Regions from separate parts of the Pukyongiella litopenaei genome, predicted to be linked through region 1. Evidence: riboswitches for the same ligand, from Rfam matches in the RefSeq annotation. Region 1 holds a riboswitch; the other holds the start of a gene.
The links. Region 1 has a riboswitch for thiamine pyrophosphate ahead of thiB (thiamine ABC transporter substrate binding subunit). Riboswitches for the same ligand answer to the same signal wherever they lie in the genome.
Positions count from the first base shown of each region.

Region 2: it holds a riboswitch for thiamine pyrophosphate, as region 1 does, so the genes downstream of both, thiC (phosphomethylpyrimidine synthase ThiC) here and thiB (thiamine ABC transporter substrate binding subunit) in region 1, are expected to answer to the same signal.

Region 1 is NZ_CP027665.1:2,369,475-2,384,122, reverse strand. Features, by position in the region: gene C6Y53_RS11860 (heavy metal translocating P-type ATPase) at 1-65, shown strand, start outside; gene ccoS (cbb3-type cytochrome oxidase assembly protein CcoS) at 70-228, shown strand; gene C6Y53_RS11850 (cytochrome c1) at 395-1,189, opposite strand; gene petB (cytochrome b) at 1,207-2,535, opposite strand; gene petA (ubiquinol-cytochrome c reductase iron-sulfur subunit) at 2,548-3,132, opposite strand; gene C6Y53_RS11835 (glutathione S-transferase) at 3,307-3,918, opposite strand; gene C6Y53_RS11830 (thiamine ABC transporter ATP-binding protein) at 3,960-4,664, opposite strand; gene C6Y53_RS11825 (thiamine/thiamine pyrophosphate ABC transporter permease ThiP) at 4,651-6,207, opposite strand; gene thiB (thiamine ABC transporter substrate binding subunit) at 6,183-7,160, opposite strand; TPP riboswitch at 7,198-7,295, opposite strand; gene aroC (chorismate synthase) at 7,392-8,495, shown strand; gene C6Y53_RS11810 (TetR/AcrR family transcriptional regulator) at 8,627-9,244, opposite strand; gene C6Y53_RS11805 (alanine racemase) at 9,256-10,458, opposite strand; gene C6Y53_RS11800 (DUF819 family protein) at 10,482-11,660, opposite strand; gene C6Y53_RS11795 (D-arabinono-1,4-lactone oxidase) at 11,720-13,132, opposite strand; gene C6Y53_RS11790 (c-type cytochrome) at 13,132-13,530, opposite strand; gene C6Y53_RS11785 (TetR/AcrR family transcriptional regulator) at 13,903-14,637, opposite strand.
Region 2 is NZ_CP027665.1:2,858,546-2,873,193, forward strand. Features, by position in the region: gene C6Y53_RS14175 (ABC transporter permease) at 1-552, shown strand, start outside; gene C6Y53_RS14180 (ABC transporter ATP-binding protein) at 549-1,373, shown strand; gene C6Y53_RS14185 (ABC transporter ATP-binding protein) at 1,370-2,146, shown strand; gene C6Y53_RS14190 (dipeptidase) at 2,148-3,209, shown strand; gene C6Y53_RS14195 (class I adenylate-forming enzyme family protein) at 3,294-4,847, opposite strand; gene thiD (bifunctional hydroxymethylpyrimidine kinase/phosphomethylpyrimidine kinase) at 5,133-5,906, opposite strand; gene C6Y53_RS14205 (ThiF family adenylyltransferase) at 5,903-6,817, opposite strand; gene C6Y53_RS14210 (thiamine phosphate synthase) at 6,814-7,425, opposite strand; gene C6Y53_RS14215 (thiazole synthase) at 7,422-8,180, opposite strand; gene thiS (sulfur carrier protein ThiS) at 8,184-8,381, opposite strand; gene C6Y53_RS14225 (FAD-dependent oxidoreductase) at 8,371-9,315, opposite strand; gene thiC (phosphomethylpyrimidine synthase ThiC) at 9,315-11,102, opposite strand; TPP riboswitch at 11,232-11,352, opposite strand; gene glyS (glycine--tRNA ligase subunit beta) at 11,548-13,815, shown strand; gene C6Y53_RS14240 (putative PEP-binding protein) at 13,905-14,648, shown strand, end outside.

The DNA of each region.
Region 1 (14,648 bases):
TCGCGGCCTTGGCGATGTCGGCCTCGTCCCTTACGGTATCCCTGAACGCTTTGCGGCTGAGGTGACGTGATGTCGATCCTGTCCTACCTGATCCCGATCTCGCTGGGCCTCGGCGCCCTGGGCCTGGTCGCCTTCATCTACACGGTGCGCTCGAACCAGTATGACGACCCCGAAGGCGACAGCCGGCGCATCCTGACCGGCGAATGGGACGACCACCCCAAACCCTGACCGCGCCTTCCTCTTGCCTGAAATATCCCGGGGGAGCCGCCCGCAGGGGCGGCGGGGGCAGAGCCCCCGGATCACCCGGCCAGACAGGACGCGGCGCCCTGCGACCCCATGAAAAAACCCCGCGGCAAACCGCGGGGTTTTCATTTCGTATCCGGATCGGATGCCGTCAGCCGTGCTTCTTGCCCTTCAGCGGCGCCCACAGCCGTTTGTTGGTCAGGTAGAGCAGCACCGACATGATCGCCAGCAGCAGGACGCCGACGAACCCGGCCTGCTTGCGGGCCATCATCTTGGGCTCCGCCGCCCACATCAGGAACGCGGACACGTCCTCGGACAGGTGATGCAGGTCGTTGGCATGACCGTCGGCGAATTCGACCTGTTCGTCGAACAATGGCGGCGCCATCGAGATCCAGCCGCCGGGAAAGGCGGTGTTCTCATAGAGGATCGTGCCGGCCTCTTCCTTTTCCTCACCGGTATAGCCGGTCAGGATCGACGCGATGTATTCCGCGCCGCCCATGCCCTTGACCAGCTGGTTGATGCCCAGCCCGTAGGGGCCGTGGAACCCGGCCCGGGCCTTGGCCATCATCGACAGGTCCGGCGCGCCGGCGGCAGTATTTTCCGGAAAGTTATCCGTGGGCTTGGCCGGGCGGAAATCGTCCAGCTCCGCGTCGAACACCTCGAAATTGTCGCTGGCATAGGCCCGCATCTGGTTCTCGGGCAGGCTCGGGCCGCCCTCGTCGCTCAACGTGCGCAGCGGCACATATTTCAACCCGTGACAGGCGGAACAGACCTCGGTGTAGACCTGCAGCCCGCGCTGAAGCTGGTTGATGTCATAGGTGCCGAAGGGGCCTTCGAAGGAAAAGGCGAAGTCTTCGATATGCTGCTCTCCGCCGCCTGCCGCGAAAGACGCGGCAGGGGTCAGGGCGAGGGCGAATGCGGCACCGATTGCGGTTTTCTTGAACATTGGTCCCGTTCCCTTTCTCATTCGGCCGGCGTGGCGCCGGACGCCTTGCCGTAATGCGCCTCGAAATCTTCTTCGACGGTGGCCGGCGGCGTTTCCGGTTTCTCGATCACGCCGAGGATCGGCAGGATGACCAGGAAATAGGCGAACCAGTAGGCGGCCCCGATCAGCGCAAAGCTGGCATAGGGTTCTTCCGCCGGCATCGCGCCCAGCCACATCAGCACCACGAAGTCGATCACCAGCAGCGCGAACCACCATTTGAACATCGGGCGATACTTGCCTGACTTGACCGACGAGGTGTCGAGCCACGGCACCAGGGCCATCACGAAGATGGCGCCGAACATGGCGATCACGCCAAAGAACTTGGCATCGACGATGCCGCCGGTCAGGAACGACGCGATCTGCACCACCCACACGTCAGAAGTGAACGCACGCAGGATCGCGTAAAACGGCAGGTAATACCATTCGGGCACGATATGCGCCGGCGTCACCAGCGGGTTGGCTTCGATGTAGTTGTCCGGGTGGCCCAGGTAGTTCGGCATGAAACCCACGACCGCCCAGAACACGGTGAGGATCACCGCCAGCGCGAACAGGTCCTTGATGACGAAATAGGGCCAGAACGGCACGGTGTCCTTCTCGGCCTCGGCCTTGGACCCGCGGCGCACCTCGACCCCGGCGGGGTTGTTGTTGCCGGTCGAGTGGAAGGCCCAGATATGCACCGCCACCAGCGCCGCGATGACGAAGGGCAGCAGGTAATGCAGCGAGAAGAACCGGTTCAGCGTGGCATTGTCCACCGCCGGTCCGCCCAGCAGCCAGGTCTGCAGGCCTTCGCCGATGAACGGGATCGCGCCGAACAGGCCGGTGATCACGGTTGCGCCCCAGAACGACATCTGACCCCAGGGCAGAACATAGCCCAGGAACCCGGTTGCCATCATGCACAGGTATATCAGCATGCCGATGATCCAGGTGATCTCGCGCGGGGACTTGTATGAACCGTAATAGAGGCCGCGGAAGATGTGGATATAGACGGCGACAAAGAACAGCGACGCGCCGTTGGCATGCAGGTACCGCAGCATGTAGCCGCCGTTCACGTTGCGCATGATATGTTCGATCGATGCGAACGCCATGTCCACATGCGGGGTGTAGTGCATCACCAGAACGATACCGGTGACGATCTGCAGAACCAGGCAGAAGGCCAGGACGATGCCCCAGATCCACCACCAGTTGAGATTCTTGGGGGTGGGGATCATCAGCGTGTCATAGGCCAGCGCCACGATGGGCAGCCGGCTGTGCAGCCATTTCTCGAAGCCGCTCTTGGGCTCGTAGTGATCGTGCGGAATTCCGGACATTACAAAGCCTCCCTAGCCAAGCTTGATCGTGGTTTCATCGAGGAACTCGGCGACCGGGATCGGCAGGTTCTCGGGGGCCGGGCCCTTGCGGATGCGCCCGGCGGTGTCGTAGTGCGACCCGTGGCAGGGGCAGAACCAGCCGTGGAACTCGCCCGCGCCGTCACCCAGCGGCACGCAGCCCAGGTGGGTGCAGACGCCCATCATGACCAGCCATTCGCTGTCGGTGCCCGGCTCGGCGCCCGGCGGCAGCAGGCCGCGGTTGATGTCGCTGGCATCGGCATCGGCCGGCAGGTTCGCGTTGCGCGCGTTCGAGTCGGGCAGTTCGCTGACATCGACCTCGTTGGCCCAGTCGATCTCTTCCTGGGTGCGGCGGCGGATGAACACCGGTTTGCCCAGGAACTTGACGCTGATCTGGGTGCCCGGTTCCACATCGCCGACATCGACCCTGATCGACGACAGCGCCTGCACGTCGGCCGACGGGTTCATCTGGTTGATCAGCGGCCAGACGGCGGCCCCTGTGGTCACGACACCTGCGCCGGCTGTGGCGTAGTAGAGGAAATCTCTCCGGGTGCCTTCGTGGTCTTCTGCGTGGGACACGAGGTTTTCTCCGATTGCTGCGCCCGCGAGGGGCAAACATGCGAACGCGCCGCGAAAAACGGCGATCATGCGTGGGTTACTAGCGGCAAGGCGGAGTTTCGTCCAGCGGTCAAAGTCGCACACCGGGGCGCATCTGGCCCCGCTGTCACAGTTTTATGCCCTCGCGGTCCCGGTTCAGGCCCCGGGCGGGCGCGTGGCCTGCATCGAGGGGCGCGAATCGAACCCGGCGAACCAGTCCGCCAGCGCGCCGCGCCCGCGCCGCCAGTCCCGGTCGCCATGGCGGAAATCGACATAGGCCAGCGCACAGCCCGCCGCGATCTGACCCGCGTTGAGCGCCCCGGCCAGATGGCCGATCCAGCGGCGGTTCAGCGCCTCGCAGGCGCGGTCTATCTTGGCCCATTGGCCCTCGGTCCAGTCGTCGAAACGGATCGCCTCGGGGCGCATCCGCGATTCGTAGACCATCAGCAGCGCCGCATCGAGAATGCCGTCGCACAGCGCCTCGAGCGTCCGGATCTCCCATTGCCGCGCGCCGTGACCGTAGAGCCCCGCCCCGGCCCGGTCATCGAGAAAGGCGCAGATCACCCGGCTGTCGAACAGGGTCGGGCCGTCGCCGCGTTCCAGCGCGGGCACCTTGGACAGCGGGTTCTTGGCCAGCAGTTCGGGTGCCGGCGCCAGCGGCGTCGTCGCCGCCGTGACCAGGTCGACATCGTCCAGCTGGCCGGTCTCGTGCAGCAGCACCATCACCTTGCGCACATAGGGCGATGTGGGGCTGTAAAAGAGCTTCATTCCTGCGTCCTCCCGTCGGGCGTGGTTCACCGGGCGGCCGATCAGGCGCCGGTTTCACCCAGATAGGCTTGCAGCGCGGGCGGCGGATTGTCCAGCAGAGCCGCCGTTTCGCGCGGCGGCTCGGCCCGCCCCTCGGCGACCAGCACGACCTGGTCGGCAATCCGCCGCGCATCGCCCGGATCGTGGCTGACCATCAGCAGCGTGGCGCCGGTTTCCGCCACCAGCTCGGCGACCAGGTCCAGCATCTCGGCCTTCAGCGCCGGCCCCAGCGCGGCAAAGGGTTCGTCGAGCAGCAGCAGCGGCCGCCCCTGGACCAGCACCCGCGCCAATGCCGCGCGGCTCTGCTGCCCGCCCGACAGGGCCGCCGGTTTCCGCCCCTCCAGCGTCGCCAGCCCGACCCGCGCGATCGCCTCGCGCACCTGGCGGCGCTGCCGGTCGTCCAGCCGCAGGTCGGGATCCAGCCCGAGCCCCACATTCGCGGTCAGGTCGAGATGCGGAAACAGGTTGCCATCCTGGAACAGCATCGCCACCGGACGCGCCCCCGGCGCGGCGGCGGTGATGTCGCGCCCGTTCCACAGCACCCTGCCCCGTTCCGGCGGGCGGAACCCGGCGATGGCTTCGATCAGCGTGGACTTGCCCGCCCCCGACGGGCCGATCACCGCGACCCGGCGCCCCGGCTCGATCGCCAGATCGGCGCCCAGTGTGAAATCGTCGTTGCGGATCGTGACCGCCTCAAGCCTCAGCATGATACCGCCCCCCGCGATCCAGCAGCCAGAACGCCGCCATCGACAACACCAGCAGCAGCAGCGCCGCGCCCGCCGCGGCCTCCATCCGGTAGGCGCCCATCAGGCGATAGACCTGCAATGGCAACGTCGCCCGCCCGGTATCGGCAAAGAGCGCGATCACACCGAGATCCCCCATCGACAGCGCCGCGCCCAGCCCGGCGGCAAACCCGATCTGCGGTCGCAATCCCGGCAGCATCACCCGGCGGGCGAACGGCCAGCCGCCCATGTTCAGCGACAGCGCCAGCCGCCCGTGCCGGGCGACGATATCGCGGGCGCGCGGCACCAGGATACGCAGGGCAAAGGGCAGCGCCATCAGCGCGTTGACCGCCGCCGTGACCGGCAGCGCTAGCGCAAACGGGTTCGCGACCGGGTTGATCAGGATGAACAGCCCGGTGCCGATCACCAGCGGCGATACCGCCATGCCCAGCAGCCCGGCCATCTCGACCCCGCGCGCCCGGCCCATCGCCACGCTGGCCGCCATCGGCAGGGCCAGCACCAACAGCAGCACGGTGCTGGCCGCCGCCACGACAATCGAGGTCAGCGCCGCGGCAACCACGACGCCGGGCAGCGCGAGCAGCCCCGGCAGGCCGCGCAGCACCACCGCCGCCAGCGGCAGGATCAGAAACAGCGCCGCCACCGCGATGACCGCCGCATCGAGCAGGCGCAGGCCGGTGCGGTCGGCGTCCCAGCGCTGCACCGGGCGGCCCAGCCCGGCGCCGAACCCCTCGCCGCGGGCCGCGCGCAGCGCCGCCAGCGCCGCCGCCCCGGTCAGCAGGATCTGGATACAGGACAGCAGCGCCGCGCGCGCCAGGTCGAAGTCGAAATGGAACGCCTGATAGATCGCCAGTTCGATCGTGGTCGCCCGCGGCCCGCCGCCCAGCGTCAGCGCCACGGCAAAGCTGGTCAGGCAGATGGCAAAGATCACCGCCAGCGCACCGGGCGCCACCCGCAGCAGCATCGGTCGTTCGAGCAGCCGGCCGATGGCACGCGGACCGGCCCCCAGCTGCGCCGCCAGCCGGAACCGCTCGGCGGGGATTTCCTGCCAGCCCTGCAGGATCAGGCGGGTGGCCAGCGGCAGGTTGAAGAAGACATGCGCCAGGACCACCCCGTGCAGCCCGTAGATCGACACCGGGTCGACCCCGGCCCAGCCCAGCGCCGCGTTGACCCAGCCATTGCGGCCGAACACCGCCACCAGCCCCAGCACCGCGACGATCACAGGCAGGATGAAGGGCGCGCCCAGCAGCGTGATCAGCACCCGCCGCCCGGCAAAGCGCCGCCGCGCCAGCGCCCGCGCGACCGGCACCGCCAGCGCCACGCTGATCGCCGCCGACAGCGCCGCCTGCACCAGCGTGAACCGCACCGCCGCCCAGTCGGCCGCGGACAGCCCCGCGCCGGGTTCGGCGCGCAGGAACACGGCAACCAGCGCCCCCAGGATCAGCGCGGCGACCGCCGCCGCCGCGCCCAGCCCCGGTGCCGCGCTTACTGGCTCAGCGCGTCCAGCCACTCGGCCAGCGCCTCGTCACGCATCGCGGCAGCGCTGTCCACGGGGGCCAGCAGCACCCTGTCCGGGGCCGGCAGGTCGCCGAACCCCTCGGGCAGCCCGGCCTCGGGCACCACCACCGGATACATCCAGTTGGTGGTCGGGATCGCCGACTGGAACGCCTCGGTGACCATGAATTGCAGGAATGCCCCGGCCAGGTCCTTCTGGTCCGAGGAGGCCAGCACACCCGCCACCTCGATCTGCGCCAGGTGGCCTTCGTCGAACATGGCGGCCGCTTTGCTGGTGTCCTCTTCGGCGATCACATGATAGGCGGGCGAGGTGGTATAGGACAGCACCATGTCGGCCTCGCCTTCGAGGAACAGGCCATAGGCCTCGGACCAGCCCTTGGTCACCGTCACGATATTGTCGGCCAGCCCGTCCCAGATCGCCCTGGCCTCGTCGCCATAGGCGGCCTTGACCCACAACAGCAGGCCGAGGCCGGGGGTGGACGACCGCGGGTCCTGGATCACGATCTTGAGGTCGCTGTCGGCCAGGGCGCGGAAATTCGCGGGCGCGTCGCGGTCGGCATTGTGCACGAAGGCGAACAGCCCCCAGTCATAGGGAACGAAATGCGGATCGGTCCAGTCCACCGGCATGTCATAGTCCGCGGTCACCGCGTGTTCGGCGAACAGCCCGGTTTCGGCCGCCGCCGCGATCAGGTTGGTGTCGAGCCCCAGCACCACGTCGGCATCGGTTCGCTCGCCCTCGAGCTTGATCCGCGCCAGCAGCGCCGCACCGTCGCCGGCGCCGACGAATTTCAGGTCGCAGCCGCAGGTTTCCTCGAACGCCTTTTCGACCACCGGGCCCGGCCCCCAGTCGGAGACGAAGCTGTCATAGGTATAGACGGTCAGTTCCGGTGTTTCGGCGACGGCCGCCGATGCGGCCAGCATGCCCGCAGCGAGTGCTAGGTATTTCATGGCATCCTTCCTCTCGCGGCGACAGGTCAGGTCGGATGTCATCTCCGGGGTCCTTCCCTCCGCCAGTGCTAACTGGTTCAGGTTCAACGGGTCCGCGATGCGCGTCTCAGCCCGAAGGCTCCCCGAGGTGGCAACCGCTGTAAGCGGCCAGCGGTCGATGTGCAAGGTCAAAGCCCTTGAGGCGACCCGCCCGCACGGCTAGGAACGCCCCGACGAACAGGAGCCCAGCCCATGTCTCTCAACAGCTTCGGCCATCTCTTCCGCGTGACCACCTGGGGCGAAAGCCACGGGCCCGCCCTCGGGGCGACCGTGGACGGCTGCCCGCCGGGAATCGAGATCGACGCCGGGGCGATCCAGCACTGGCTGGACCGGCGCAAACCGGGGCAGAGCCGGTTCACCACCCAGCGGCGCGAACCCGACGCCGTGCAGATCCTGTCGGGCGTGTTCGAAGGCCGCACCACCGGCACGCCGGTGCAGCTGATGATCGAAAACACCGACCAGCGGTCCAGGGATTACTCGGACATCATGGACAAGTTCCGTCCGGGCCACGCCGATATCACCTATTGGCAGAAATATGGCATCCGCGACTATCGCGGCGGCGGCCGGTCCTCGGCGCGGGAAACGGCGGCGCGGGTCGCGGCGGGCGGGCTGGCGCGCGCGGCGCTGGCAAGGCTGGCGCCCGGCCTCACGATCCGCGGCTACATGGTGCAGGTCGGACCACACCGGATCGACCGCGCCCGGTTCGATGCCGGGCAGATCGAACAGAACCCGTTCTGGTGCCCGGACGCGCAGGCGGCCGCGGACTGGACCGGCTATCTGGACGGGCTGCGCAAATCCGGCAACTCGGTCGGCGCGGTGGTCGAACTGGTGGCCAGCGGCGCCCCTGCCGGGCTGGGCGCGCCGGTCTATGGCAAGCTCGACACCGACCTTGCGGCGGCGATGATGTCGATCAACGCGGTCAAGGGGGTCGAGATCGGCGAAGGCATGTCGGCGGCGGCGCTCACCGGCGAGGACAACGCCGACGAGATCTTCATGGGCAATGACGGCACCCCGGTCTATTCCAGCAACCATGCCGGCGGCATCCTCGGCGGCATCTCGACCGGGCAGGACATCGTGGTGCGGTTCGCGGTCAAGCCGACATCGTCGATCCTGCGCCCGCGCAGGACGATCACGAAATCCGGCGAGGCCACCGAGATCATCACCCGGGGCCGGCACGATCCCTGCGTCGGCATCCGCGCGGTGCCGGTGGGCGAAGCGATGATGGCCTGCATCCTGCTGGATCACCTTCTGCTGCATCGCGGCCAGATCGGCGACGCGGGCGGCCGGATCGGATAGGCCATGCCGGGCGCAGAGGCTGCTGTCCGGCCCGGGCGGCAGATCGCGCCAGCCAAGGAACGCATCGGCGAACACACGTCTTGGTTCGGCAAGGCCCGTTCGCTCGGGATCGACCCGCGATGCGAACGCTCCTAGGCCTGGTGCCTGGCCAGGCTGAACGCCAGCAGTTCGGCGGTTTCGGACAGGTGGCTGTCCCGGTCCGTTTCGGGCACATCCAGCAGGAATTCGATGACCGAATATCCGATCTCGACCGTCAGGCGCAGGGTCTTGCGCAATGCGTCTTCGGGAAGGCCCGGAAATGCCAGTGCGACCGTGGCCATCAGGTCATCGGTGGCCATCTCGTGCGACCGGGTCCGCACCGCGCACAAGGCCGGCGAGGCATAGAGCGCCTTGGTGATCCAGTGACCGCCGGGGGTGTTCTCGGTCAGGATGAGCTGCGCTTCCATCGCATGTCTGATGACGGCCACCAGGTCGTCATCGGCGGAAAACCCGTCGAAAATGCCGCGCATCATGGCGTTCTGCTGCGCCATAAGCCGCTGGCCCAGCTCGCTCATGATCGCATGTTTGTTCGGGAAATACCGGTAGAGCGCCGGGGGGGTCAGCCCCGCCTTCTTGCAGATCAGGTTGGTTGACAGGTTCTCGAAGCCGACCTCGTCCAGCAGGTCGCCGGTCGCCGCGAGAATGGATTCGATGGTGTCCCGCGCCCGTTTCTGGGATGGCGTCCGGCGGCGGTTCAGGTCGGTTTTCATCGACGATTTCCCTAGCATGACGGGCTGAACGGGGCCCATCTGTCCACGATCCCGCCCTCATCATAGACCGCGATGTCGCCGAACTGGAGCATGACCGACTCGCTTTGGGTCGGCCGCAGGAACACGAAATCGTCAACCTCGAGGGCGAGACCCGGACCGGCATTCAGAAGCTCCTGATTGGAGCTTCGTCCGAATGTCGCATTATATGAGAGCCCGGGCGGGTCCACCGGTGTCGCCTTCCAGTAGCCGCCGTGAATGAACACCGCCCCGGACCGGTTCCTGTTGAACATCCGCATGATGCCATCGAGCGGCTCAAGCACCGGGGTCTGCATCCTGTCGCTGACCTTGAGCGCCGGTGTGGCGATGAACAAGGCCGGCAGGAAGCCCGCCAGCAGGTCGGTGTCGAAATCGCTCGGCTTGACCAGCGCGGATCCGACCGTCACCTCGTTCGCCAGGCAATCCGACCGATGCATCCTGAATGTCGGGCTGCCCGCAGCGTTCCGGATCGGCAGCGATGCCGCGTCACGGCCCAGCACCTCGCGGGCAAGGTCCAATGCGCCCCGGTAGCGCGCGAAAGACCTGGCAATGTGGCGGTCCCGCAGCCCCAGTAGCGCCGGGATTTTCGAAAGATGGGCGTCATACCCCATGAAGCCCGCAAATCTCAGCACGCGGCAGGATTTCAACCAGTCCAATGCGGCCCGCAACGCGTCGCCAACCTGGAAACCGCCACGATGCAGGCCGACGTCAATCTCAAGGCAGATATCCAGCACCCGGCCCCGGGTTTGGGCGAATGCCGCATATTGCTGCAGGCGGGGCAGCGTATCGATCAGCCAGGTGACGGCATCCGCAACAGGCGGGGTATCGGCGTAATGCCGGGCCATTGCCGCAACCGGCAGCGGCTTGCCCAGCAATTGCTCGGCCTGCGGGTCCATGCGCGCAATCTCACCCAGCATCAGCGCATTGAACGTCATGTATCTGCGCGTCGCCATGGTTCGGGAAACCAGTGTCAGCAGTGCCGGCACCGGCAGCGACTTGGACGCCAGCCGCAACGCCACGCCGTCGGGCAGTTGCCCCCGAAGGCAGTCCATGTTGGCAAGCAGCCGCCGCCTGTCCAACACCAGGACAGGCTGCACGATGCCGGCGGCACGCAATGCGTCCTGGAGCCCCAGGAAATAGGCGTCGCGCGCCGCGTCATGTTTTCCCCTGACCACCATCGATTGCCCGCCTGTTCCCGCTGTCAGGTGCCGGTTGCGGTTCGCACCAAGGTTGCAACCAGCACGCCCAGATAGTTCCCGACCGCATAGCCGATGACGGCAATCGCAATGCCGGGGATCAGCAGCTCGCGGTTCTTCAGCGCGCCGGCAATGACCGGAATGAACGGCACCGACATGATCGACGCGCAGGCCGCGACAAGATAGGTGTCCCGGTCGATATCCGCCAACCGGCACAAGAGCAGCAGCACGACCATCGTGCCAATCAGGATCGATGCGAAGTAACCGCCCAGCGCCCAGTTCATATCGGTCAGGACCGCCGTGTCCAGCATGGTGCCCGAGGTGAGGCAGAAGACCAGTATGAGATACATGCCGAGGTGAAAGCCCGTGCGCCTGCGATGCAGCGCCGGCAACAGGGATCCGATCATGCCAAGCGTGGTGATCGACAGGATCGTCGCCGTCGAGGACCAGCCGGCCGGAAACAGGCCCGAGATGACCAGCGAAATCACAACGACGATGGCCGATGCGGCAAGCACCACGAGCGAGCCCGCCATGTAGCGGCGCTGGATCAGGCACAGGTAGCCGGAGGCGCTTTCGCTGGCGATATGCTCGATCCCGCTGGCCGACGCGACATCGGAGGCGCCGGAGAAGACATAGGGGCGCAGCACCAGCCCGGCCAGACGCTGGCCAAACACCATCACCACCAGCATGAAAAACGCCGAATAGACGATGTCGTAGGTCACCATCGTCAGAAACGTGTCCTGGTCCGCGCCGATAGCCGTCTTGACCGCCGCCAGGTTGACGCCGCTGCCGGTATAGGCCCCGGTCGCCATGCCGGCAACCTGCCACACAAGATCGACCGACCCCGCAAAGAAAAACGCGGCGGCAAAGCTGGCCAGACACACCGAGACCAATGCCAGCCCCATTGCCTTCAGCGCGCCCCCCGAGTCCCGCAGCGCGGTCCTCAGGCTGGTCGAAAAGATGATCAGCGGCAATGCCAGGGCCACGCTCACCTCGGAGACCGTGGTCTGGAGCGACCTGAAGGCGTCGTTCTGGAACAGCGCCGTCCCGCTGAACAGGGCGGCGATGAACATGCCCAGGGCAAAGGTCAGGATGACCACCCCGATCCGGTCGAGGACATCAATCCGCTGGCAGAGGCCGATCAGGATGGCGGGAAGAACGAACATCAGCACGGCAAAGAGCATGATCCTGGTTTCCTCGTTGTTTGGATCACCCCGCCCGGGGCCGCGAGAGGCAGCACGGCTCAGGCCCCGGTGAAAAGGTGGTCGAGATGCGCATTGAGCATGCGCCCTTCGGGATCGAGCTCGCGGCGGATCGCGTTGAAATCGTCAAAGCGGGGATAGAGCGCCGCCAGGTCGTCGCGGCCCAGCGAATGCAGTTTTCCCCAATGCGGCCGCCCGCCATGTTTTCGAAAAATCGGCTCGAGTTCCGAAAAGAAATGGCCGATCTTCTCGTCATGGGCGGCGTGGACCGCAACTGACATGCGCGGGCCGTCATTGAACGGGCTCAGCCAGGCATCATCCTGGGCAACGCGGCGCACTTCCATCGGGAAATACTGATCGGGATCACCGTTCAGCAGGGCGGCCACCTCGCGGACGGCCTTCATGCCGTTCTCCAGCGGGATGTGGTATTCCATCTCGTTGAACTTGATCTGGCGGGACGAGGTCAGCAACCTCCAGTATGCGCCGTTTTCCTGTTCGACCACGCCACGCGGGGCGAGACGAAGAAAGGCCTGCCGGCGCAGCCACGGCGCCCATCCGGCGTGGTCGCGCAGGGCGCGCAGCGAGTCCAGAAACCCGTTGGCATCCAGTTCCTGCCGGTCCGTATCCACCTCGCCCTCGTAAAGGTCGTGGATGACCTCTGCCCCCAGCGGCACGTTCGGCAGGAGGAAGAATTCGTAGTTCCGGTGCGTTTCGAATTTCCGTTCCGCATCCGCGAGCAGGTCTTCGGTCTTCTGCACCACCGTCCGCTGGCTGAGGTTGTAGGTCTCGACGAGCTGCAATTCATAGCTCGAGACGATCCCCAACGCGCCAAGAGACACTTTCGCCGCGGCAAACAGATCTGCATCGCTGTCGCGGCTGATCTCGCGCAGCGAACCATCCGGCGTCACCATCCGCATCGAGACGACATGGTCGTGAATTGCCGTCAGCCTGGCCCCGGTGCCATGTGTCGCCGTCGCAAAGGAGCCGGCAAATGTCTGCACGTCGATATCCGGCAGGTTGGTCAGGCCGAGCCCCTCGTCGGCCAGCAGACGCGCGCCATGACGCAGCCTTGTGCCCGCCCGGATCCAGGCGCGCCGGCTGTTCCGGTCGGTCTCGACCAGCCCCGCCAATCGGCCAAGATCGACGATGGTATCGTCCGTCGGCACCAGCCCCGTGAACGAATGGCCGCTGCCGACGGGGCGCAGCCGTCCGCTGCTGTTAGCGACCAGGTCGACCAGCTCGTCCTCGTCCTGCGGCACGGCGATCTGCCGGGGTGTCGCCTGCTGAAGCCCGGACCAGTTCGACCAGCGTTCATCCCCGTCCGAAATCGCGGGTGCCGCGCCGAAATCGTCACGCATCCTGTCCCGGCTCGCCCAGCCCGCATAGCGGACACTGGGAACCGCCGCCCCGGCGGCAACGGCCGCGACAAGCGCCTTTCTGCGGGTGATGTCCATCATGCGCCTCCGGTCTTCATGAACGCGATCAGTCCCAGGAACTCGTCATCGGAACAATCGTTGCATAGACCCATCGCGGGCATGTCCCGATACCCCTGCCGGGTTGATCTGAGCAGCGCCTGCATGCCGCCGCGCAGGGTTTCCCGCGCCTGCCAATCGGCCATGTGACCGGTCAGTGGCGCACCGCTTCCATCAACGGAATGGCAGGCCCGGCAGGCCCGGTCGTAGATTTCCGCCAGTGCCGCGTCAGCAGGCGACGCGTCGTCAGCAAACGCGATCTGCACCGATGTCGGAGGCGCAACCGCACCAGCGCCCCCAAACAGACCAACGGCCGAATATGCAGCGACACCCGCAACAGCCAGAACAATAGCGGCCAGCCATTTTCGGTTCGTCTTCATGCCGCCCCTCCAAACGATAACTATCACTATTCATCGTGATATCGCATGTCAATATCGGCATGATTTCGACGCCAGCGCACGCATTTGCATGAGAATATTCGCACCATCCTGAACTTCACCTGTGAGCGCCCCCGGCTCTGTAGTGAGCAGATTTGCCCCGATCACGCCGACAGAAACGCGCCCTCAGAACCGAACGGAATTATGGCTCACAACCATTCACGCTCGTGGACAAGATCCTCGGCGTTTCGCCAAGACAGCAGAAATCAGGCGCACGGCATCACCGCCTGTCGGATGACCTTGCGGTTTGTTCCGACGCGGCGAAACGGGTTCGGGTTCGTCATGGACAGGCGCCACGAACACACCCTCCCCGTTTCATCTTGGTCGTCGCAGACCAAGCCCGGCGGTAGGCGACGGCATGTCCAGCTCTATCCGGATACGATCGAGTGACGCCTGTGTAACGGGTATCCGCGTCAAATACTCTGGAAGAAAACGCCGGAGGTAAGTAACCGCGCAGGCTGTCGCTTCCGCGCGGTATTCCTCCGTGATGACACCATGATACCCGTAGGACAGCGACCATATCCCGTCCATTGCCGCAGCCGACATCTCGAGCCAATGCGGCAGATCCGGCATGTTCTGGATGTCGAAATACGCCTCGAACATCCGGGCGCGGCTGCGGGCAAGCCGGGCGTTTCCGATGAAATCGGCACTTCGAACAGCAGCTGACACCCCTGCCCCCAGAAACAGGCGCAGGGCCGCCGGTCGGCTGTTCTGAAACTCCGCCGCAGCCTTGTGCTTCATATCGAGAAGCTCCTGCCAGGATTGCGGCTCCGGGTCGGTGAGCGGCCGGATCGAGCGCTCGTAAATCTCATCGTTGAAACGAAGCGCCAATGCCGCATAAACGGCGTTTCTGTTCGGGAAGAAGTAGTAGACCGATGCCAGCGAGATCTCAGCCTGTTCTGCTATCTGGGCGAGGCCGATATCCTCGTCACCACTGTCCGACAGCAATTTTTCGGTCACATCGAGAATGCGATGATAGCGTTCGATCCCGCGCCGGCGCATCGGCCGGTTCTGCGTCAGTTCGGCCAGTAGATCTCGTGAGTCACTCAAAGTTTGGCTCC
Region 2 (14,648 bases), 490 kb from region 1:
GCCGTGGGGACCACGGCCGGCTATTTCGGCGGCTGGGTTGACACGGTGCTGATGCGGATCACCGACATCTTCCTGGCATTCCCGCGCCTGATCCTGGCGCTGGCCTTCGTCGCGGCGCTGGGTCCGGGGATCGAGAACGCGATCATCGCCATCGCGATCACGTCATGGCCGCCCTATGCGCGGCTGGCGCGGGCGGAAACCCTGACCATCCGCAGCGCCGATCATATCGACGCGGTCCGTCTGCAGGGCGCGCGCAGCCCGCGCATCATCTGGGGCCATGTGGTGCCGCTGTGCCTGTCCTCGGTCATCATCCGGGTGACGCTGGACATGGCCGGGATCATCCTCACCGCCGCCGGGCTGGGCTTTCTGGGGCTGGGCGCGCAGCCGCCGCAGCCGGAATGGGGCGCGATGATCGCCAGCGGGCGGCGGTTCCTGATCGACTTCTGGTGGGTCGCCACCATGCCGGGCATTGCGATTTTTGTGGTCAGCCTGGGTTTCAACCTGCTCGGCGACGGGCTGCGCGACGTGCTGGACCCCAAGGGGGCGAAATGACACCCGTTCTCGAAGTCGAAGACCTGCGCGTCGCCTTTCCCAGCCACAAGGGCCCGGTCGAGGTCGTGCGCGGGGTCAATTTCACGCTGGGGCGCGAACGGCTGGGCATCGTCGGCGAAAGCGGCTCGGGCAAGTCCCAGACCGGGCGCGCGATCCTGGGCCTGACGCCGGGCCGGGTGACGGCCAAGACGCTGAGATTCGAGGGCACCGACCTGCTGAGCGCGTCGCAATCGACCTGGCGCAGGCTGCGGCGCCAGCGGATGAGCATGGTGATGCAGGACCCGAAATTCTCGCTCAACCCGGTGATGACCATCGGCCGGCAGATCGTCGAGGCGCTGCGCATCAGCGTCGGGCGGCGCGGCGATTCCCGCGCCCGCGCCATCGAGATGCTGGCGGCGGTGCAGATCCGCGACCCGGAGCGGGTGTTCGACGCCTATCCGCACGAATTGTCCGGCGGCATGGGGCAGCGGGCGATGATCGCGATGATGCTGATCCGCGAACCCGATCTGCTGATCGCCGACGAACCGACCTCGGCGCTGGATGTCACCGTGCAGATCGACGTGCTGCGCATCCTCGACCGGCTGGTGCGCGAACGCGGCATGGGGCTGATCTTCATCAGCCACGACCTGCGGCTGGTCTCGACCTTCTGCGACCGTATCCTGGTGATGTATTCCGGCCGCATGGTCGAGGAGATCGCCGCCCGCGACCTGCACGCGGCGACCCATCCCTATACCCGCGGATTGCTGAACTGCCTGCCCGATATCGGCGCCGATACCCGCCCGCTGCCGACCCTGCAACGAGACGCGGATTGGGCGCTATGAGCGCGATGGTCGAAATCGACGGCCTGTCGGTCACCTTCGGCTCCGCCGACGATCTGGTCCACGCGGTGCGGGGCGTCAGCCTGTCGGTCGGGCGCGGCGAAAGCTTCGGTCTGGTCGGCGAAAGCGGGTCGGGCAAATCCACCGTGCTGCGGGCGGTCTGCGGGCTGAACGAGGCGGCCGGCGGCAGCATCCGCATCGGTGGCTCGCCGGTCGCCACGCCACGCGACGCCGGGTTCTATCGCCAGGTCCAGATGGTGTTCCAGGACCCCTATGCCTCGCTGCATCCGCGCCACACGGTCGATCGGGCGCTGTCCGAGCCGCTGGCGATCCACCGGTTCGACGATGCCGAAGCGCGCATCGTCCGGGCGCTGGAGGATGTCGGCCTGGGCCGCGGGTTCCGGTTTCGCTATCCGCACCAGCTCTCGGGCGGGCAGCGCCAGCGCGTCGCCATCGCCCGCGCGCTGATCCTGGAGCCGGAAATCCTGCTGCTGGACGAACCCACTTCGGCGCTGGACGCGTCGATTCAGGCCGAGGTGCTGAACCTTCTGGACGCGCTGCGCGCCGAACGCGGCCTGACCTATCTGATGGTCAGCCATGATCTTGCCGTCGTGGCGCATATGTGCGAACGGCTGCTGGTGATGCAGCACGGCCGCGCGGTCGAGGAACTCAGCCGCGCCGAGCTGCGCGCGCACCGGGCGCAGCAACCCTATACACGCGATCTTCTGGCTGCCAGCGAAGGCTATCGGCCGGACCCCATTCCGACAGGTTCCTGACATGACCGACCCCGTTGCCGTATTCGACGGCCACAACGATTTCCTGCTGCGCCTGCTGCGCGACCCGGACAACCGCGAAACCACCTGGACCAGCGACACCGGGCAGGGTCATCTCGACCTGCCCCGGATGCGGGCGGGCGGGTTTGCCGGCGGGTTCTTCGCGGTCTATGTCTCCTCGCCGGTAGCCCATGACGACGCCGAGTTTGACCGGATCATGAAAAACCCGCCCTATGCGCTGCCGCTGCCCGATCCGATCGGGCAGGACCAGGCGCTGCCGGTGGCCATGGCGATGGTCGGCCATCTGATGTGGATGGAGCGCACCGGCCACCTGAGCATCTGCCGCAGCACCGCCGATATTCGCGCGGCGATGGCGGCGGGCCGGATCGCCGCGGTGCTGCACATGGAGGGCGCCGAGGCGATCGGCCCCGACCTGGACGCGCTGCATGTCTGGCACGCCGCCGGGCTGCGTTCGCTCGGGCCGGTCTGGTCGCGGCCGACCGTCTTTGGCCATGGGGTGCCCTTCGCGTTTCCGTCCTCGCCCGATACCGGCGACGGGCTGACCGACAGGGGCAAGGATCTGGTGCGCGAATGCAACGCGCTGAAGATCATGATCGACCTCAGCCACCTGAACGAGAAGGGTTTCGACGACGTGGCGGCGATTTCCGACGCGCCGCTGGTGGCGACCCATTCCAACGCCCATGCGATCTGCCCGTCGTCGCGCAACCTGACCGACCGGCAGCTCGCCATGATCCGCGACAGCGACGGCATGGTCGGGCTGAATTTCGCGGTGGGGTTCCTCGACCCCGAGGGCCGCGGCGACGGCTTTGACGGCTGGGATCCGATCCTGCGCCATTTCGATCACCTGATCGAGCAGCTGGGCGAGGACCGCGTCGGGCTGGGCTCGGATTTCGACGGCGCCACGGTGCCGGTCGCGTTGCAGGACGCCGCCGGTCTGCCCCGCCTGATCGCGGCGCTGCGCGCGCATGGCTATGACGCCGCGCTGATCGAAAAGCTGGCCCACCGAAACTGGCTGGCCCTGCTCGAACGCAGTTGGGGCGGCTGAGGCGGGCAACACTGGCCCGATGACCGGCATCCGGGACAGCGGGCTGGCGCTGCTATCGCCCGACGGCCGTTTCAGCGCGGCGCCTCAGGGGGCCGCGTCCCGTCCGGTTGCGGCCCGGTCCCGAAGGCTGGTCTTGAGCACCTTGCCATAGCTGTTCTTTGGCAGGCTTTCGACAAAGCGATAGTGCCTGGGTTTCTTGAACGATGCGATCCGGGCGCGGCACCAGGCGTCCAGGTCGTCGCGGCTGCGGTCGGCGCCGTCGCGCAGCACCACAAAGGCCATCACGTCCTCGCCCCATTCCGCGCTCGGCACGCCGATCACCGAGACCTCGAACACGTCCGCATGGTTCAGCAGGGCTTCTTCCACCTCGCGGGGATAGATGTTGCTGCCCCCCGAGATGATCACGTCCCTGGACCGGTCGGTCAGGGTCACGAACCCGTCCGCATCCATGGTGCCGAGATCGCCGGTCCTGAGCCAGCCGTTCACCAGCGTCTTGGCGGTGGCGTCTTCGTTCCGCCAATATCCTTTCATCACCGGGGCGCCGGACACGATGATCTCGCCGACCTCGCCGGCGGAAACGTCGCGCATCGCGTCGTTCACCACCCGAACCTCGACCGCCGCATGGGCGAACCCCACCGAGGCGCGGCGGCGGTCGGCCTGCGGATGCGACCTGTCGGCCACCAGGTCGCGGGGCAGCACGGTGATGGTCATCGGGCTTTCGCCCTGGCCATAGATCTGCACGAACCGCGGGCCATAAAGCGCCAGCGCCTCGTCGATATCGGCGGCATACATCGGGCCGCCGCCATAGATGATCGTCCTGATCCCCGCGCCTTGATAGCCGGCCGCCCCGGACGCCGCGATCAGCCGCTTGACCATGGTGGGCGCAGCGAAAAAGACGAGATTGCCCAGCGCCTGCGCCAGCGCGCGGATTTCCGACGGATCGAACCCGCGCGATGCCGGGATCACATGGCAGGCACCGGCCCGCGTGAACTGCAGGTGATAGAGCCCGGCGCCATGGGACATCGGCGCCGCATAGAGCGGATGGTCGTCCGCCAGCACCGCATCGACATCGAGCGCATAGCAGGTCGCCATTGCCGCCAGGTTTCCATGCGTGAGCATGACCCCCTTGGGCCGCCCGGTCGTGCCTGACGTGTAGAACAGCCAGGCGACATCGTCGCCCGCCACCGCTGCCGGGGCGGGCAGCGGCGCGGCAGCGGCCGGTCCGAATGACAGGAGGCCCGCGACCGGCGGGTCGGACAGGGCAATCTCGGGACAGGGGATGCCAAGCTCGCCAGAGGTTTCAAAGACACCGCCCGCCTCGGTAAAGACCGCGCTGGCCCCGGCGTCCGCGATGATCCATGCGGCTTCGCGCGGATGAAGCTTGCTGTTGATCGGGACCGCGATGGCCCCGATCCAGAAAATCGCCTGAAGAACAGGCAGGTATTCGACGCTGTTACGGCAGAATATTGCCACCCGGTCGCCCTGTCCGACGCCCTGTCCGGTGGCCAGATGCCGGGCCAGCGCGGCGCTGGCCCCCGCGAACGCGGCATAGTCGGCAACCTGCTCGGTCCCGAGCCGGATGGCCGGCGCATCGGGCCGCGCCAGCGCGGTCTGGTAGAGCCATCGGGCGATGTTCATCCTTGCTGTTCTCCTTTCCTGCGGCCTGTCCGGTGGTGGCACGGGCTCAGCGGCGCCATGCCTCTGGGCGCGATCATCCTATGGTCTGAGGCCTCGCCGCAAGTGCCACGGTCGCCCCAATTTCCAGGCAATGCGAATAAAGGAGCTTGCTACGCATAACGGACGCCATGGGTGTGATGCAGATACATCAACGGCAAACCGTTCCGACCGGCGGGTGTCGTGGGCCAGCCCGGTTCGCGCGTCCGACGAACCGCCGCAAGCCGCAGAATCAAGCCGGTTGCCGGTTCAGTGCGATTGCACCGGCAACGCCTGATGGTCGCGGCTGGCGGCCCCGGCCGCAACCCGCAGGAAACGGGCGTGCAGCAGGGCCTTGGCGGCGTCTGTGGCCCCGTACAGGTCGCACCCGCGGGCCAGATGGGCCGCGATGGCGCTGGCCAGAAAACAGCCGGTTCCCCGCACCGCGACACCGATGCGCGGTCTCGTGAACCGGGCGGGCGGGGCGCCCGGGACATAGAGCCTGTCTTCGCTGACCGGGGACGGTGCGGCATGGCCGCCCTTGACCAGCACCGCGCCGCAGCCGCGTGCGAACAGCGCCTCGATACAGGCGGTTTCATCCGCCGCGCCGACCCCGAGATGGCGTGCGAGCACCGCGAGTTCGGGCAGGTTCGGGGTGAGCAGGTCGGTGGCCGGCAACAGGCGCTCGACGAGCAGGTCGACCCCTTCGGCATCGAGCAGATCGCGCCCCGAACTGGATTTCAGCACCGGGTCGAGCACGCGCGGCGCACGCGGCAGGGCGGCCGCGACCGCATCGACGATCCGGGCCGAGCACAGCATCCCGATCTTGATCGCGGCGACATCGTCGGCGGCGGTGATCTGGGCGGTGACCATTTCGGGCGGGACCGGATGGATGGCGGTCACGGCCCGGTCGTCCTGCGCCGTGACCGCGGTGACGGCGACCCGTGCCTCGGCGGCCACCTCCGCCGCGGCGGCGCAGTCGCGCAGCAACCCGGCGCCGCCGCTCGAATCCATGCCGCCGATGAACAGGACCGCGCCGCTCATGCCCCGTCACCGATGATGGCGACGGCCGCGTGCCCGCTGGCGCCGAGCGCCCTGGCCGCGCGCCAGGCCCGCAGCCCGGTGGAACAGACGAACACCACCCGCTGGTCCGGTCGCGGTGCCGGTGCCGGCAGCTGGTTTTCGCGCAGGTCGATCACGAGATCGCCGGCGGCGACTTGCGACCGCGACAGGATCGCCGGTGTCGGTGTCGCGGGCTCGGCCGCGCCATCGAACCGAAAGCCGGTCAGCCGCCAGGTCGCCAGATCCATCGACAGGAGCTGCCCCAGCGGCGACGGGTCGTGATCCAGCAGCACCGCCAGCGCCATCTGCGCCTGCACCGCGCCCAGCGTCGCCACCACCGGCCCCATCACGCCGTTGGTCGCACAGCTGCCCAGCCTGCCGGGCAGGTCGGGAAACACCGCGCGCAGGCTCGGCGCGCCGCCGCAGAACCCGCCGACATAGCCTTGCCGCGCCAGCACCGACGCGCTGATCAGCGGCCTGGCGGCGGCGTGGCACAGATCCGAGAGCGCATAGGTCACCGCGAAACTGTCGGCGGCGTCGATCACCAGGTCGGCGCCGGCCAGTTCGCCGCGTGCCGAAACCGGGTCGAGACGGGCGACACATGGCGAGATTTCGCAATCGGGGTTGAGCCCGGCCAGCGTCTCGGCGGCGACCTCGGCCTTGGCGCGGCCCAGATCGGACATGCGAAACAGCGTCTGGCGGTGGAGGTTGCTCGCCTCGACCACGTCCGGGTCGATCAGGCGCAGGTATCCGACGCCCGCCCCCGCCAGCAGCGGCAGCAGCGCGGCACCCAACCCGCCCGCGCCGACAACCAGCACGCGCGCGGCGGCGAGCCGGGCCTGCCCGCCGGGCCCGATCCCGGGCAGGCAGGTCTGGCGGGCATAGCGGGTCATCGCAGATGCGCCCGCGTGGCGGTGATCCACTCGCGGCACCGCGCCTCGGGATCGTCCGCCTGCTGGATGTCGGTCACGACGGCGGCGCAGTCGGCCCCAGCGGCAAAGAGATCGGGCAGGCGCGCGGGCGTCAGACCGCCGATGCCGACCAGCGGCGTGGTGCCCGCCCGCGTTTTCCAGTCCCGCACCCGGTCGAGCCCCTGCGGCCCCCATTTCATCTGTTTCAGCAATGTCGGATAGACCGGCCCCAGCGCGACATAGGCCGGATCGCAGCCCAGGGCGCGGTCCAGTTCCGCGTCGTCATGGGTGGACAGGCCGAACCGGATCCCCGCCCGCCTGAGCGCGGCGAAATCCGCCCCGTCCATGTCCTCCTGCCCGAGATGAACGAAATTGCAGCGCAGATCGAGCGCGATTTCCCAGTAGTCGTTCACCACCAGCTGCGCCTTGTGAACCGCGCAGAAATCGCGGGCGCGGGCGACCTGGCGGCGGATTTCCTGCTCGGGCTGGTCCTTGATCCGCAGTTGCACCAGCCTGACGCCATGGGGAACCAGCAGTTCGAGCCGCCCCACATGGCCGACGATGAGATAGAAGGGATCGAGCGCGGTCATGCCAGTTCCGCCATGCCGAAGATCGGGGTCGAGGCCTGCGCCATGTCGCGTTCGGGCATCAGCCCGGCATCATGGGCCAGCCGCCCCGCCGCCACCGCCTGCCCGAAGGCGCGGGCCATGCCGACGGGATCGAGCGCCCTGGCCACGGCGGTGTTCAGCAGCACCGCGTCGAACCCCAGTTCCATCGCCTGCGCCGCCTGCGACGGCGCGCCGATCCCGGCGTCGATCACCAGCGGGATGTCGGGGAAATAGGCGCGCAGCGACCGCAGCCCGCCGATATTGCGCAGACCCTGCCCCGAGCCGATGGGCGCGCCCCAGGGCATCAGCACCCGGCACCCCGCCTCGATCAGCTTTTCTCCCACGATCAGATCCTCGGTCGTATAGGGAAAGACCTCGAACCCGTCCGCGGTCAGGATGCGGGCGGCCTCGACCAGCGCGAACGGGTCGGGTTGCAGCGTGTCGGCATGGCCGATCACCTCGAGCTTGATCCAGGCCGTGCCGAACAACTCGCGCGCCATCTGCGCCGTGGTCACCGCCTCGCGCACCGTGTGGCAGCCGGCGGTGTTGGGCAGGATGCGGCACCCGCTGTCTTTCAGGATTTCCCGAAACGCCTCTCCGCCATGCCCTTCGCGGCGCAGCGACACGGTGATGACCTCGGTCTGCGAGGCGGAAATCGCGTCGCGCAACACCTGCGGCGACGGGTATTGCGCCGTGCCCAGCATCAGCCGGCAGTTCAGGTCGACGCCGTAGAACATCGCTCAGCCTCCCTGCATCGGCGACAGGACCTCGACCTTCGCGCCGTCCCGCATCGGGATCGCGGCGCGGTCGGCACGGGGCACGAACACCCCGTCGAGCGCCGTCGCCACGCTGTCGGCGTCAAAGCCCAGTTCGTCGATCAGATCGGCCAGCGTTCCTCCGCGCACCGATTCTGTCCTGCCGTTCACGTCAACCCGCATGTCGTTGCTCCTGAAACACCATCGCCGCCAGTTCCTCGGCCAGCGCGGGACCCATCAGGAACCCGTGCCGGTAGAGGCCGTTCACATGAATGCGGTCGCCGCGTGCGACGACCGCGGGCACATTGTCGGCAAATGCGGGCCGCAGCCCGGCGCCCGTCTCGATCAGCCGCGCCTCGCCAAAGGCCGGATGCACGGTATAGGCGGCGGATAGCAGCTCCATGACCGTGCGCGCCGTGATCGGGCCGTCATCCTCGCTTTCGATCATCGTCGCGCCGACCATGAACCGCCCGTCGCCGCGCGGCACGACATAGCAGGGAAAACGCGGATGCAGCAGCCGGACGGGACGCGACAGCGCAACCTCCCGGGTTTCGATCATCAGCATTTCACCGCGCACCGCGCGCAATCCCGGCAGGTCGGCCCGCGCCGCCCAGCCGCGGCAATCGACAATCTGGCCGCGCGGTCGCCGCTGGGCACCGAAATGCAATTCGACGCCCATCCCGCGCAATCGCGCGATGAGCGCGGAACAGGCCGCGCGCGGATCGAGATGCGCCTCCTGCGCAAAGTGCAGCCCCACCGCGAACCGCCCGCCCAGGTCGGGCTCGATCTCACCCGGAACAACCCGGTCATGGCCCCGCGTGGCGCATGCGAAACGGTCCAGTTCGACCCGGTCGCGCGGCGGGGCGACGACCAGCGTGCCCTGCTGCAGGACACCGGGCACCCGCGCCGCCCACCAGTCGCGCGCGGCCTGGCCGCGCGTGACGATCCCGTCCGGCGCGGCCTCGCCTTCGCAGAACGGCGCGAGCATCCCGCCCGCATACCACGAGGCCCCCGTCGGCGCCGGGTCGGGGTCGATCACCTCGACCCGGCAGCCGCGTTCGGCCAGCGCGGTCGCGGCGCAGAGCCCCGCCACGCCGGCCCCGAGAACCGAGAACATCATTCCGCAGGCTCGTTCGCCGGCACATAGAGTTCGCCGCCCTCGCGGAACTTCGCCGCCATCGCCTCCATGCCCTTCTGCTTTTCGGCCTCGGCGCGGATGTCGTGGGAAATCCGCATCGAACAGAATTTCGGCCCGCACATCGAACAGAAATGCGCCACCTTGTGGGCCTCTTTCGGCATGGTTTCGTCATGCATCTCGCGTGCCGTATCCGGGTCGAGACCGAGGTTGAACTGGTCTTCCCATCGAAACTCGAACCGCGCCCGGCTGATCGCGTCGTCGCGCCGCCGGGCGCCCGGATGTCCCTTGGCCAGATCGGCGGCATGGGCGGCCAGCTTGTAGGTGATCACGCCGGTCTTGACGTCGTCGCGGTCGGGCAGGCCCAGATGTTCCTTGGGGGTGACGTAGCAGAGCATCGCGGTGCCGAACCAGCCGATCATCGCCGCCCCGATGGCGGATGTGATGTGGTCATAGCCCGGCGCGATGTCGGTCGTGAGCGGCCCGAGCGTATAGAAGGGCGCCTCGTGGCAATGTTTCAGCTGCTCGTCCATGTTGGCCTTGATCTTGTGCATCGGCACATGGCCGGGGCCTTCGATCATCACCTGGCAGTCCTTTGCCCAGGCGATGCGGGTCAGCTCGCCCAGCGTGCGCAATTCGGCGAACTGCGCCTCGTCATTGGCGTCGGCGATCGATCCGGGGCGCAGCCCGTCCCCCAGCGAGAACGACACGTCGTAGCGGCGGCAGATGTCGCAGATTTCCTCGAAATGCTCGTAGAGAAAGCTCTCGCGGTGATGATGCAGGCACCATTTCGCCATGATCGACCCGCCGCGCGACACGATGCCGGTGACCCGTTTCGCGGTCATCGGGATCATGTGCAGCCGCACGCCCGCATGGATGGTAAAGTAATCCACCCCCTGTTCGGCCTGTTCGATCAGCGTGTCGCGGAACACCTCCCATGTCAGGTCTTCGGCAATGCCGCCGACCTTTTCCAGCGCCTGGTAGAGCGGCACGGTCCCGATCGGCACCGGCGCGTTGCGGATGATCCAGTCGCGGATGTTGTGGATGTTGCGCCCGGTCGACAGGTCCATCACCGTGTCCGCGCCCCAGCGGATCGCCCAGACCATTTTCTCGACCTCCTCCTCCATCGACGAGGTGACGGCGGAGTTGCCGATATTGGCGTTGATCTTTACCTTGAAATTGCGCCCGATGATCATCGGCTCCAGCTCGCGGTGGTTGATGTTGGCGGGGATGATCGCGCGGCCCGCCGCTATCTCGGCGCGCACGAATTCCGGCGTCACCAGGTCGGGCAGTTCGGCGCCGTGGGCGTCGCCGTCGCGGTCATGGGCGGCCATCCTTCCCTCGTTTTCGCGGATCGCGACAAACTCCATCTCGGGGGTGACGATGCCGGCCCGGGCATAGGCGAGCTGGGTCACCGCCCGGTCGCCCACGGCCCGCAGCGGCGCGGGCTGAACCGGAAAGGCCGGCGTCAGCCGGTCGCCCGACGCAAACCCGTTATCCGCATCCGTGATGCTGCGGCCGTCATATGTCTCGACATCGCCGCGCTGCTGCAGCCAGCCGCCACGCACCTCGGGCAGGCCGGTGGCGATGTCGATCCGCGCGGCGGGATCGGTATAGGGACCGGAACTGTCATAGAGGCTGAGCGGCGCTTCGCCGGTCACCACGATTTCGCGCATCGGCACCCGGATGTCATGGGTTTCGCCGGTGACATAGGTCTTGCGCGACGCGGGCAGGGCGCCCGTGGTGATGGTGGGGATCGTGTCTTTCATGTCGGTCTCCTCTCGCGATGAGACCCAGGGGACAGCCTTGGCAGAAAGGGACCGGATCAACCCCGGCGCGACATGCGCCGACGATTGCCTGCGGTCCGAAAGGACCGCCCTCGCCATACAGAGGTTCGCGGGGATACCCTTCGGTCTTCCTACGCCAGCATCAACTGGGTCAGGTTCAAAGGGTCGCGTCACCGGGGTTTCCCCCTGTCAGCCTCTCAGTCCCCTTGGCGGGACTCCCCTGACGTTGGTTGCTATATTCAGGCCCGCCCCGGCGGTGTCAATCGGGAAACGCCGGATAGCGCCACAAACCGGACAACGCCCCGCGCCTGGTTCGCGCGGTTCGTCCTGTTCGCCCATTTCGCTCAGTGGCGCCGGCCGCATTCCCGGTTGACCTCGCCAACACCATCGTCATACAGGCCAACGTCAATTTCTGAAGGTGGCCGCGATGCCCGATCTGCTGATCGAACTCTTTTCCGAAGAGATCCCCGCCCGCATGCAGGCGCGCGCCGGCGAGGACCTGAAGAAGCGCATGACCGACGGGCTGGTCGAGGCAGGTCTGACCTATGCGGGGGCCGCCGCCTTTGCCACGCCCCGCCGCCTGACGCTGACGGTGCAGGGGCTGCCCACCGAAAGCCCGACCATCCGCGAAGAGCGCAAAGGCCCCCGGGTCGGCGCACCTGACAAGGCCGTCGACGGGTTCCTGCGCGGCGCCGGCATCCCGCGCGAGGCGCTGGAACAACGCGACACCCCCAAGGGCGCGGTCTGGTTCGCCACGGTCGAAAAACCGGGGCACGCGGCCGAACAGATCGTGGCCGAGGTGCTCGAAACCGTGATCCGCGGCTTTCCCTGGCCCAAATCGATGCGCTGGGGCGACGGCAGCCTGCGCTGGGTGCGGCCGCTGCAATCGATCCTGTGCATCCTGACCGATGAAAGCGGCGCCCGCGTCGTGCCGATGGAGGTCGGGGGCATCGCGGCGGGCGACAGCACCGAAGGCCATCGTTTCATGGCGCCGGGGCGGTTTTCCGTCACCTCGTTCGAGGATTACGAGACCAGGCTGCGCGCGGCCAGGGTGATCCTGTCATCCGAGACCCGCGCCGAACAGATCCGCGCCGAGGCCGGGAACCTCGCCTTTGCCGCGGGCATGGAACTGGTCGAGGATGCCGGGCTGCTGGCCGAGGTGGCCGGGCTGGTGGAATGGCCGGTCGTGCTGATGGGCGACATTGCCGAAGATTTCCTGTCGCTGCCGCCCGAGGTGCTGCAGACCTCGATGCGCGAACACCAGAAGTTCTTTTCCCTGCGCAACCCGAAAACCGGGCGGATCGAGAAATTCATCACCGTCGCCAACCGCGAAACCGCCGACAATGGCGCGACCATCCTGTCGGGGAACCGCAAGGTGCTGTTCGCGCGGCTGTCGGATGCGAAATTCTTCTGGGAAAACGATCTCCGCGTGGCCGGGACGGGCGGCCAGGCCTGGCTCGACGCGCTGGAAAACGTGACCTTCCACAACAGGTTGGGCAGCCAGGGCGACCGCATCCGCCGCATCGCCGCGCTGGCGCGGGAACTGGCCCCCGCCTGCGGCGCCGATCCCGACATGGCCGAGCGCGCCGCGCGCTGGGCCAAGGCCGACCTGAGCAGCGAAATGGTCTATGAATTCCCCGAATTGCAGGGGCTGATGGGCCGGTATTATGCCGGCCATGCCGGCCACCCGGCCGAGGTCGCCGCCGCCGCGCAGGATCACTATTCGCCGCTCGGCCCCTCCGATACCGTGCCCACGGCGCCGGTTTCGGTGGCCGTGGCTCTGGCCGACAAGCTCGATACGCTGACCGGGTTCTGGGCCATCGACGAGAAACCCACCGGGAGCAAGGACCCCTTCGCCCTGCGCCGCGCCGCGCTGGGGGTCATTCGGTTGGTGCTGGAGAATGATCTAAAGCTACCGCTATTGGGTTGGTTGACTGCTCGCATTGCCGTTTTTCTGGGGTATGATGAAAGCCATGTGCATGAGTTGAACAGAATACTCGTTGAATATTCTGACATTCTGAGGCTTGACGAAAGCGGCAGTTTCTCTGCGCCGAACCAAGAACTGATGGAGAGACTTGCCGCTCTGCTGCAAATTGATCGAGAGGCGCGGAGGGACGAGATCCTTGCCGCCGGGCGGGTGATCTACGACCAGTTGAATAACGCTCGTGGAATAGGACGACATCTCCTCGCCTTCCTCCACGACCGCCTCAAGGTCTTCCTCCGCGACGAAGGCATCCGCCATGACATCATCGACGCCTGCATCTCGATGCCGGGTAGCGACGATCTGAACCTGCTGGTCAAACGCGCCCGCGCGTTGCAGGCGGTGCTGGGCACCGAGGACGGGGAAAACCTGGTGCAGGGGTTCAAACGCACCAACCTCCTCAACCAGGCAAAAGAAAAGTATGGGGACGACTACTCGCTTGGCGCGGATGTGAAACTGGCCGAAACCGACAGCGAAACCGCGCTGTTCGCGGCGCTGGACGAGGCCGAGGCCCGGATCGCGCCCGCGCTGGAAGCCGAGGACTTCCCCGCCGCGATGGCCGCCATGGCCGCGCTGCGCGCACCGATCGACGCGTTTTTCAAGGATGTGCAGGTCATGTCCGACAACGATGAGGTGCGCCGCAACCGGCTGAGGTTGCTGCACCGGATTCGCGCGACCTGTGCGCAGGTGGCCGATCTGACCCGCATCGAGTAGGGCGCGGGTGGCCGCCGCGCGCCGGGATAGCTGCCCCGATACTTGCCCCGATACTTGCTCCGACGCTTGCACGGGCGCAATTCGCGCTTATGCTGCACGGCAACCCAAAGGATGCCGCAGTGCAGAATGATCCGAATGTCACGCTGATCACCGCCACCGCGCCGGTGGCCACCACCACCCATGGCGGGCGGGCCAAATGCCTCCAGCGGCTGGTGCGGCTGGACCTGCCGGTGCCGCGCACGGTGGCGCTGTGTTTCGACACGGTCAAGGCGATCGCCGCGGGTGGGATGCCCGACCTCTCGGCCATCCTGGGCCAGTTCGACGACCGCGCGCTGCTATGCGTGCGCCCGTCATCGGAAGATCCCGACTGGGGCGGCCCCGGCGCGGTGATGAGCATCGGCATGTCCGACGGCGCCCATGCGGCGCTGAGCGACAGTCTCGGCCCGGCGGCGGCCACCGCGCTCTACCTGCGCTTCGTGCAATCCTATGCGACCCATGTGGCGCGGCTCGACCCGGATGAATTCGAACATATCGACGGGACCGGCCCCGAGGCGCTGGCCGCGGCGCTGGATGCCTACGAGGACGAGGCGGACGAACCGTTCCCGCAGGATCGCGGCGAACAGCTCGCCGGTGTGCTGCGGTCGATGGCGCGGGCCTGGGACGGCACCTCGGCGCGGCTGCTGCGCCAGGCCAAGGGCGCGCCCGCCGAGGCCGGGCTGGGCCTCGTCGTGCAGGAGATGATCCCCGGCGTCGGGCCGGGCGAATGCGGATCGGGCGTGATCCAGCTGGTCAACACGGTGACCGGTGACAAGCAGGTCACCGGGCGCTACCTG